One region of the Sphingomonas sp. SP6 genome, then DNA from elsewhere that is predicted to be linked to it. Evidence: predicted binding sites of a transcription regulator. Region 1 holds the regulator's gene; each other region holds the start of a gene.

The links. Region 1 encodes LexA, which represses DNA repair genes until DNA is damaged. Its sites were predicted from a motif close to GTTCCNCNCTTGTTCT; they were not measured.
Region 2: the regulator LexA is predicted to act here: its motif matches at 1,862-1,877, upstream of uvrA (excinuclease ABC subunit UvrA).
Region 3: the regulator LexA is predicted to act here: its motif matches at 1,689-1,704, upstream of AC4GYY_RS08295 (ImuA family protein).

The regions. Positions count from the first base shown of each region.
Region 1 covers NZ_JBZFLG010000001.1:870,107-873,543, reverse strand. The annotation lists partial or broken gene AC4GYY_RS04275 (ComEC/Rec2 family competence protein) at 1-988, shown strand, start outside; gene lexA (transcriptional repressor LexA) at 1,560-2,213, opposite strand; gene AC4GYY_RS04265 (molybdopterin molybdotransferase MoeA) at 2,269-3,429, opposite strand.
Region 2 covers NZ_JBZFLG010000002.1:308,853-312,289, reverse strand. The annotation lists gene uvrA (excinuclease ABC subunit UvrA) at 1-1,854, opposite strand, end outside; gene AC4GYY_RS07225 (TonB-dependent receptor) at 2,056-3,437, shown strand, end outside.
Region 3 covers NZ_JBZFLG010000002.1:538,509-541,945, forward strand. The annotation lists gene AC4GYY_RS08285 (alpha-ketoacid dehydrogenase subunit beta) at 1-216, opposite strand, end outside; gene AC4GYY_RS08290 (thiamine pyrophosphate-dependent enzyme) at 258-1,571, opposite strand; gene AC4GYY_RS08295 (ImuA family protein) at 1,740-2,489, shown strand; gene AC4GYY_RS08300 (Y-family DNA polymerase) at 2,404-3,437, shown strand, end outside.

The DNA.
Region 1 (3,437 bases):
GCCGCCGTCGCCGGCGGTGCCCGGCGCGTACGATTTCGCCCAGGTCGCGTGGTTCGCCCGCCTGGGCGCGACGGGCCGGGCGTTCGCGCCGGTGACGGTGATCTCTCCCGGCGTTGCCGAAGACGGCCTGCGCTCGCGACTGAGCCGGCTGATCGAGGCGAGGGTGCCCGGCAGCGAGGGCGGGATCGCGGCGGCGCTGGCGACCGGCGACACGGGTGCGATCGCGGACGACGACTCGGAAGCGATGCGGCGGGCGGGGCTGGCGCACCTCCTGTCGGTCAGTGGCCTCCACATCACCGCGGCGGTGGCGCTGACGATGTGGCTGGTGCTCCGCGTGCTCGCGCTCAGTCCGGCGCTGGCGTTGACCGGGCGGCTGCCGCTGGTGGCAGGTGGCGCAGCGGCGCTGGTGGCGATCGGCTATACGCTCTTGACCGGCGCGGAGGTGCCGACGATCCGCAGCTGCGTCGCGGCGCTGCTCGTGCTCGCGGCCATGGCGGTCGGGCGGCAGGCGGTGACGCTGCGGCTGGTCGCGGCGGGGGCGGTCATCGTGCTGCTGGTCTGGCCCGAGTCGCTGGCGGGTCCAAGCTTCCAATTGTCGTTCGCGGCGGTGACCGCGATCATCGCGCTCCACGAGCACCCGAAGGTGCGTGCCTGGTTCCTGCCGCGCGACGAGGCCAGGTGGCGAAGGGTCGCGCGCGAAGGAGGGTCGCTGCTGCTGACGGGGCTGGTGGTCGAGGCGGCGCTGATGCCGATCGCCGTCTATCACTTCCACAAGGCCGGGCTGTACGGGGCCGTCGCCAACATCGTCGCCATCCCGCTGACCACCTTTGTCGTGATGCCGCTGGAGGCGTCGGCGCTCGTCTTCGAGCCGACGGGCCTGGCAGGGCCGCTGTGGTGGCTGCTCGAGCGGACACTGGCGCTACTGCTCTGGCTTGCCCACCGGGTCGCCGCCGCGCCGGGGGCGGTGGCGGCGCTGCCCGCGATGCCAGGCGGAGCGTTCGCGCTGATGGTCGCCGGCGGCCTGTGGACGGCGTTGTGGCGGACGCGCTGGCGCCGGCTCGGAGCCGCACCGTTCGCGGCGGGGCTCGTCTGGGCGCTGCTGAGCCCGACTCCGGACCTGCTGGTGACCGGCGACGGACGGCATCTCGCGATCCGAACCGCAGCGGGCGTCGCCGTGCTGCGCGACCGGGCGGGAGACTATACGTTGGACACGCTGGCGGAGAACGGCGGGGTGGACGGCGATCCGGTGTTCCTGGTCGATCAGCCCGAGGCGCGATGCACGCGCGACCTGTGCATCGTCGACCGTGAGGCGGGCGGGCGGCGGTGGCGCGTCGTGGCGACGCGAAGCGCCTACCGGGTCCCCATCGACGAGTTGATCGCGGCCTGCCGGGGCGCCGACATCGTCATCAGCGAGCGTCCGCTGCCGTGGCGATGCCGGCCGTCATGGCTACGGCTCGACCGCGACGTGCTGGCGACAACGGGCGGCGTGGCGGTGACGCTCGCGGCCGGGCGGGTCGCCACCGTCCTCCAGCCCGGCGACGAACATCCGTGGCGGGCAGTCAGTCGTAACGGCGGAGCAGCCCCGACAGCTTTCCCTGAACGCGGACCTGCGAGGGCGCGTAGCGCTGGGGATCGTAGGCGCGATTGGCGGGATCGAGGCGGATCATCGCACCCTCGCGACGGAAGTATTTGAGCGTCGCCTCGCTGTCCTCGATCAGCGCGACCACGATCTCGCCGTCGCGCGCGACCTCCTGACGGCGGATCAGCGCGAAATCGCCATCGAGGATGCCCGCCTCGACCATCGAATCTCCCGAGACCTCGAGCGCGTAATGCTCGCCCGAGCCGAGCAGCGCGGCGGGGACGGACAGCGTGGTCGAGCCCTCGAAAGCCTCGATCGGGGCGCCCGCGGCGATGCGGCCGTGCAGCGGGATCTCGACGGTGTCGTTCGCCGGCTCGGGCCGGGGCGTGGCGGCGCGCGTCGGCTTCTTCGCCTCGGCGCGCTCGGGCATCTTGATCACCTCCAGCGCGCGGGCGCGATTGGGCAATCGGCGGAGGAAGCCACGCTCCTCGAGTGCGGAGATCAGGCGATGGACCCCCGACTTCGACTTGAGGTCGAGCGCGTCCTTCATCTCCTCGAACGAGGGCGAAACCCCGGTCTGGGTCAGGCGATCGTCGATGAAACAGATGAGTTCGTGTTGCTTGCGCGTGAGCATGATCGGCCTCGCTGGCGAACAGACGACGAACCTTTACGGAACGCTCTTGCACACGTCAAGCGATCATCAGGATCTCCGCCGAGTCGCCCGTGACAGTGGGCGGTGCATGCGCCGGTCGCACGATCAGGCAGTTGGCGCGGGCGAGCGTGAGGAGCATCGAGCTGTCCTGAATCGCGGCGGCGAAGAGGCGGCCATCACGCAGCTCGGCACGTAGATAATCGGTGCGGGCGCCGTTGCCGGGCAGATCCTCCCCGAGCGTCCCGGTGGTGGTTCGCGGCATGGGATCGCGGGCGCCTGCCAGTGCGGCGACGAGCGGTCGCGCGAACAGGATGGTGGTCACGAAGGCCGAGACCGGATTGCCGGGGAGGCCGAGCACCTGCGCGTCGCCAAGCCGACCGGCCATCATCGGCTTGCCCGGTCGCAGCGCGATCCGCCAGAAGTCGATGGTCGCCCCTGCCGTCTCCAGCGCCGGCCGGACCAGGTCGTGATCGCCGACCGACGCGCCGCCGGTGGTGAGCAGCAGGTCGCAGCGGACCGCCGCGAAGGCGTCGCGCAGGGTGGCGAGATCGTCGCGAAGGATGCCGAGATCGACGATCTCGACCGGCAGATCGGCGAGCAAGCTGCGCAGGAGTAGGCGGTTCGACTCCGGCAGGCCTCCATCGGGGATCGGCTGACCGACCTCAACCAGTTCGTCGCCCGTGCTGGCGATCGCGACACGGACCGGGCGGCGGACGGTAACCGCAGCGACGCCGGCGGTGGCCGCGACCGCCAGGCGAGCGGGAGTCAAGCGTTCGCCCGCGGCGACCAGCTCCTGACCGTCCGTAAAATCGAGGCCGCGACGACGGACGTTGCGGCTCGGCCCCGTCGGACCTTCGCCCGTGAGGATCAGCCGGTCCTCGTCGCGCCGCGCCTCTTCCTGGATCAGCACCGCGTCAGCGTCCGCGGGCAGGGCGGCGCCGGTGAAGATCCGGGTCGCCTCGCCCGGGCCGATCCCTCCGGCGAAGGGTCTGCCTGCCGCGCTTTCCCCGATCACCCGCCAGGGCCCCGGCAGGTCGGCGGCGCGGATCGCATAGCCGTCCATCGCCGACAGGTCGGCGGCGGGCTGGGTGCGCCGGGCGATCACGGGCGCCGCCGTCCACCGGCCGAGCGCGTCGGCGATCGCGACGACTTCGCTCGAGACCGGACGTGCGGCGGCGACCAGGCGTTGCTGCGCCACGGCGACGG
Region 2 (3,437 bases), on a different contig from region 1:
GCTGCCTTCGCTGGCGAGCAGCTCGGCGACGGTGCCGCGGGCGACGACCTCGCCGCCGTGGACGCCCGCGCCCGGCCCCATGTCGATGACGTAATCGGCGGTGCGGATCGCGTCCTCGTCATGCTCGACCACCAGCACGGTGTTGCCGAGATCGCGCAGACGCCGCAGCGTCTTCAGCAGCATGTCGTTGTCGCGCTGGTGGAGGCCGATCGAGGGCTCGTCGAGGACGTAGAGCACGCCCGACAGGCCTGAGCCGATCTGCGAGGCGAGGCGGATGCGTTGGCTCTCGCCGCCCGACAGCGTGCCGCTGGTGCGATCGAGGTTGAGGTAATCGAGCCCGACGTTGTTGAGGAAGCCGAGCCGCTCGACGATCTCCTTGAGGATCGCGCGGGCGATCTCCTGCTGCTGCGCACCCAGGTGCTGCGGCAGGTCGGTGAAGAAGGCGAGCGCATCGACCACGGAGAGGTGGGTCGCGTGGCTGATGTCCTGCATCGCCACCTTGACCGCCAGCGCCTCGGGCTTGAGCCGCGCGCCGTGGCAGACCTCGCACGGCTGGGGGGACTGGTACTTGCCCAGCTCCTCGCGCATCCACGCGCTCTCGGTCTGGAGCAGGCGGCGGTTGAGGTTGCCGATCACGCCCTCGAACGGCTTCTTCACGTCGTACGATTTCTTGCCGTCGACGAAGGTGAGCGTGACGGGCTTGCCGCCGGTGCCGTGGAGGATGACGAGCTTCACCTCGGGCGGAAGGTCCTTCCACGCGGTATCGAGGCTGAAGCCGAACTCGCGGGCGAGGGAGCCGAGCACCTGCATGTAATAAGGCGAGGGCGGCTGCGACTTCGCCCAGGGGACGACCGCGCCCTTCTTGAGGCTGAGATCGTGGTTGGGGACGACCATGTCCTCGTCGAAGATCAGTTTCTCGCCGAGCCCGTCGCAGGCGGGGCAGGCGCCCTGCGGGGCGTTGAAGGAGAACAGCCGCGGCTCGACCTCGGCGATGGTGAAGCCGCTGACGGGGCAGGCGAACTTCTCGGAGAAGACGATGCGGTTGTCGGGGACGCCGGCGCCCTTCATCGCGCCGCCCGGCCCGATCTCTGCGGCTCGGACGTGGGGGGTGGTCTCGGTCGCCTCCGCCACGGTGGTGTCGACGAGGTCGACAAAGGCGAGCCCGTCCGCCAGCTTGAGCGCGGTCTCGAAGCTGTCGGCGAGGCGCGTCGCGATGGTGGGGCCGACGACGAGGCGGTCGACCACGACCTCGACGTCGTGCTTGTACTTCTTGTCGAGCGCGGGCGCGTCCTCGATCTCGTGGACCTCGCCGTTGATGCGGACGCGGGTGAAGCCGGCCTTCTGCCATTCGAGCAGCTCGCGGCGGAACTCGCCCTTGCGGCCGCGGACGACGGGGGCGAGCAGGAGGAGGCGGGTCCCCTCGGGCAGCGCCAGAACGCGGTCGACCATCTGGCTGACCGTCTGCGCCGCGATCGGCAGCCCGGTCGCGGGGGAGTAAGGGACGCCGACGCGCGCCCACAGCAGGCGCATGTAGTCGTAGATCTCGGTCACCGTCGCGACGGTCGAGCGCGGGTTGCGGCTGGTCGTCTTCTGCTCGATCGAGATCGCGGGGGAGAGGCCCTCGATATGATCGACGTCGGGCTTCTGCATCAGCTCGAGGAACTGGCGGGCGTAGGCGCTGAGCGATTCGACGTAGCGCCGCTGCCCCTCGGCATAGATGGTGTCGAAGGCGAGGCTCGACTTGCCCGAGCCGGAGAGGCCGGTGATCACCGTCAGCGTATCGCGCGGGATGTCCACGTCCACGCCCTTGAGATTGTGCTCGCGCGCGCCGCGGACGGAGATGTGGGTCAGCATAAGCGCGGTTCTACTTCTGTTCTGAACGGGAGGCTAGAGTTGCAGATAAGGGGCGAATGCGAGCGATGCGAGGGTCGAGCCCCGACCGCCGACGCGGACGGCAACGTTGGACTTTCCGATAGCGTAGAGCCGTCCTCGACGACGTCGCTGGCGCGGGCGCCGCCGCACCCCTATCGCGCTGCTTCGCCCCGAGGAGCCCCCATGACCCTTCGCCGCCACGCCTTCGTCTTCCTGCTTGCGAGCGGCAGCGCCCCGGCCCTCGCGCAGGAAACGGCCGCGCCGGCGATCCCCGAGGTCGTCGTCACGGGACAGGGACTCGCCGCCCGTCCCGGCGACAAGGCCGCGTCGGTGGTGACGATCGACGCGCGGCGGATCGCCGAGAACGCGAGCGACCGACTGGAGAGCGTGCTCGCCGACGTCGCCGGGCTCCAGCAGTTCCGCCGCTCGGACTCGCGCTCCGCCAACCCGACCAGCCAGGGGATCTCGCTCCGCGGGATCGGCGGCAACGCCTCGAGCCGGGCGCTGCTGATCCTCGACGGCGTGCCGCAGGCCGATCCGTTCGGCGGGTGGGTCGCCTTTCCCGCTTATGCGACCGACCGGATCGGCGCCATCCGGGTCACCCACGGCGGCGGCAGCGGCTATTTCGGCCCGGGCGCGCTCGCCGGCACCGTCGAGCTGGAGAGCGCCGCGCCGGCCACGCGCGACCCGCTGCTGGCGAGCGTCGCCTACGGCAGCCGCGCCTCGATCGATGCGCAGGGCTCGGCGACGCTGGCGCGCGGAGTCGGCTTCGCGACCCTGTCCGGGGCCTATGCCCGCGGTGACGGCTTCACGCCGACCGCGCCGGAGGATCGCGGCCCGGTCGATCGCCCCGCGCCCTACGAGCAGGCTTCGGGCGCGATGCGCGGCGTGATCGCGCTGGGCGGCGACACCGAGCTCCAGGCCAACGTCGCCGCCTTCACCGACCGGCGCGATCGCGGCACGGACTTCACCGCCAACCGCAGCGAAGGCGCGGATGCGAGCGTCCGGCTGGTGGGCCGCGGCGAATGGGGCTGGTCGGCGCTCGGCTACGTCCAGACCCGCGCCTTCGCCTCGCAGTTCGCGAGCATCGACGCCGCCCGTACCGCCGCGACCGAGACGCTCGACCAGTACAACACGCCCGCGACCGGGCTCGGCGCGCGCGTCGAGGTGTCGCCCCCGCTCGGGACGGGGCTGGACCTGCGACTCGGCGGCGACGTGCGGGCGGTCGGCGGAAAGACGCAGGAGCTCTACACCTTCGTGGGCGGCGCGCCGACCCGCCGCCGCGTCGCCGGCGGGACCACCCGTACCGCCGGGCTGTTCGCGGACGCGAGCGCGGAGCTCGGCCGCTGGACGCTGACGCTGGGCGGTCGCGTCGACTGGTGGCGGATCGCCGACGGCGAACTGCGCGAGACGACGATCGCGACCGGCGCGTTCCTCACCGATCTCGCCTATCCCGCGCGGAACGGCGCCGAAGCGACCGGCCGGGCGGGGCTGGCCTGGTCGCCGACGTCCGCGGTGACCCTGCGCGCGTCGGGTTATCGCGGCTGGCGGCTGCCGACCCTCAA
Region 3 (3,437 bases), on a different contig from region 1:
CAAGCCGTACGCGCCCATCCCGATCGCGACGCCCATGATCCCGATCTCGGTGATCGGCGTGTCGAACACGCGGGTCTTGCCGTGCTTCGCCTGCAACCCCGCGGTGGCGCGGAACACCCCACCGAAATAGCCGACGTCCTCGCCCATCACGATCACGTCGGGGTCGCGCGTCATCGCCACGTCGAGCGCGGAGTTGATCGCCTGGATCATCGTCATGCGGGCGGTCGCGGGGGCGTCCGCCTCGGTCAGCGTGTCGGTCATGCCTTGCGATCCCACGGCCGCCCGCTCGCGGCTTCCTCGTCGAGCATCTGCTGGCGCTGCTCCTGCAGATGCCAGGGCATCTCCTCGAACACCCCGTCGAACAGAGAATCGAGCGGCTGCTGGAGGCCGTGGCCCAGGATGCCGTTCTTCTCGGCCTCCTTCTGCGCGGCGCGGACTTCCTCGGCGAGCGCCTTGTCCTGTTCGGCATGGCGGGCCTCGTCCCACTCGCCGATCGCGATCAGGTGATCCTTGAGCCGCCGGATCGGGTCGCCCAGCGGCCAGGCGGTCGGCTCGCCCGCGGAGCGGTATTGCGAGGGGTCGTCGGAGGTCGAATGGCCTTCGGCGCGATAGGTGAAATGCTCGATCAGCGTCGGCCCCAGATTGGTCCGCGCGCGCTCCGCCGCCCACTGCGTCGCGGCATAGACCGCGAGCGCGTCGTTGCCGTCGACCCGCAGGCCGGCAATGCCGTAGCCGACCGCGCGCGCCGCGAAGGTCGTCGCCTCCGCGCCGGCGAAACCCGAGAAGCTCGAGATCGCCCATTGGTTGTTGACGACGTTGAAGATCACCGGCGCGCGGTAGACCGTCCCGAAGGTCAGCGCCGAGTGGAAGTCCCCTTCCGCGGTCGAGCCCTCGCCGCACCAGGTCGCCGCGATCCGCGTGTCGCCCTTCGCGGCCGAGGCCATCGCCCAGCCCACCGCCTGCGGATATTGCGTCGCGAGGTTGCCCGAGATCGAGAAGAAGGCGAACCGCCGCTCCGAATACATGATCGGCAGCTGCTTGCCGCCCAATTTGTCGGCGCTGTTCGAGTAGATCTGGTTCATCATGTCGACCAGCGGACAGCCGCGCGTGATCAGCAGCCCCTGCTGGCGGTACGAGGGGAAGCACATGTCCTCGGCGTCGAGCGCGTGGGCGGCGGCGACGGCGACCGCCTCCTCGCCCAGCGACTTCATGTAGAAGCTCGTCTTGCCCTGCCGCTGCGCACGGAACATCCGCTCGTCGAAGGCGCGGACCAGCGCCATGTTGCGCAGCATGCGGCGCAGCGTTTCGGCGTCGAGCCGCGGGTTCCACGGGCCGGCCGCCTGCCCGTGATCGTCGAGCACCCGCACCAGCCCGTAGGCGAGATCGGGCATCTCGGTGGCGGGCGTCGCGGTGTCGGGCCGCCGGGTCTCGCCCGCAGGGACGATCGCGACCTCGGCGAAATCGACCGCGTCGCCGGGCCGGAACTTCGGCTCGGGCACGTGGAGGCTGAGGGGCCTCAGATTGCTGCGGGGGGCGTCCGCCAAGCCGGTCTCTCCAGTGTCGTGTCGCATTCGCATGGAGCCACGCGCCGCGAAGATTACCCGCGGCTATTATAATCGTTCAACGCCCGTGGCGAGTCCCTGCCGAACAGGAACCGCCGCCAGAGTGGATTGACTCTGCCGACGGTTGGAACAGAATAGGAACATAATCCTTGTTCGAGTCGTGTCCCGAGTCACCTTATGCCAGACGCCGCCATCATAGCCCAGCTTCGGCAGGCGCTTGAGCGCATTGAAGGCGACGGCCATCGCCGTCGCGAGCGGCTGCCGTTCGGAGTCGAGGCGATCGATTCGCGGCTCGCCGACGGGGGTTTGCGGCTCGACGCGCTCCACGAGATCGCCGCCGCCACCGCGCATCCCGGCGACGACGCCTCGGCGACCTTGTTCCTCGCCGGGATCGCCGCGCGCGCCTGGGGGCCGGTCTTGTGGGTGGTGCGCCGCCGCGACCTGTTCGCGCCCGGCCTCTACCAGGCCGGGCTCGCGCCGCACCGCCTGATCTACGCCGAAGCGGCGGACGACGCCGAGCTGCTCGCGCTCATGGAGGAGGGCTTGCGCCACCGCTGCCTGGGCGCGGTGATCGGCGAGGCCAAGCGTGCCGCCACCGCCTCGACCCGCAGGCTCCAGCTGGCGGCGGAAGGCGGCAAGACGATCGCGCTCCTCATGAAGCGCCATGCCCGCGCGGAGGCGGACCCGTTCGCGGTCCCCTCGGCCGCGGTCACCCGCTGGCGGGTCGCCTCGGCGCCCTCCTCCCCTCTCCCCACGCGCGGGCTCGGCCGCCCGCGCTGGGACCTTTCCTGCGTCCGCCAGCGTGGCGGCGAATCCTTCGACATCCTCGTGGAGGCTACAGATGAAACGGGTCGCCTCGCTCTACCTGCCGCTCTGGGCGATCGAGCGCGTGCTGCGGTCGGACCGACGCGCCGCGCCGCCGCCTGAGGCGACCGCCGACGCGGATCTGCTCGCCATCAAGGCCGCCGCCGATGCCGAGCAGGGCGGCAAGGCGTGCGATTCGCCGAAGAACACCGGCTGGCGTCCCGGCGCCAGATGGGCGCGCGAAACCCGCGCCGATGTCGAGCGCCAGGTGGCGACGATGCCCGAACACCAGCGCCCGCCGATGCGCGAGCTGGGTCGCCGCAGCGAAGCCGCCGAGATGCCGTTCAAGCGGCTCCCCGGCGACGACGGCGGCAAGTCGCAGGGGTGGGAGGAGACGAACTCCCTCTCCTGGACGCGGAAGAGCGAAGCGGTCCATTGCGTCAGCGATGGGAAAGGTGAGGGCTTTGCTGGAAACGCCGGCTTCGGCGAATACCTCCACCAGCACCCGAACGGCCTGCTCGACCGACCTTCGCCGTTCACCGGCATCGACCCGAACGGCGACGAACGCGCGGCCGCCGCGCTCGCACGGTGGAGGGAGATGCCGCGGGTCAGCTCCCCCGGCGAAGGCCCGCGCCCCGACAAACATGCCCGGCGAGGTTCGAACGACCCGCATTCCGCGCCGCCTGGAGTCGTCCCCTTCTTCGACACCGGCCGCACCACCGCGGGCACGCTCGCGCGGGTCTGCCGCGAGGACGCCTCCGCACGCGCGCCCCTCCGCTTCGCCGCGGGCCGCCCGCTCGTCACCGTCCAGAAGGTTGGCAGCCGGATCGAACTCGCCGCGGTCTCTCCCGCCGCCGCCGCGATCGGGCTGGAGCCGGGCATGGCGCTGACCCAGGCGCGCGCGAGCGTCCCCGATCTCGACGTCCGCGACGCCGATCCGGCGGGCGACCGCGCCGACCTCGACCGCCTCGCACTCGCGCTCGCGCGCCGCTGGTGCCCGGTGGTCGCGGTGTCGGACGACGACGGGCTGTTCCTCGACGTGACCGGGGTCGCCCACCTCCACGGCGGCGA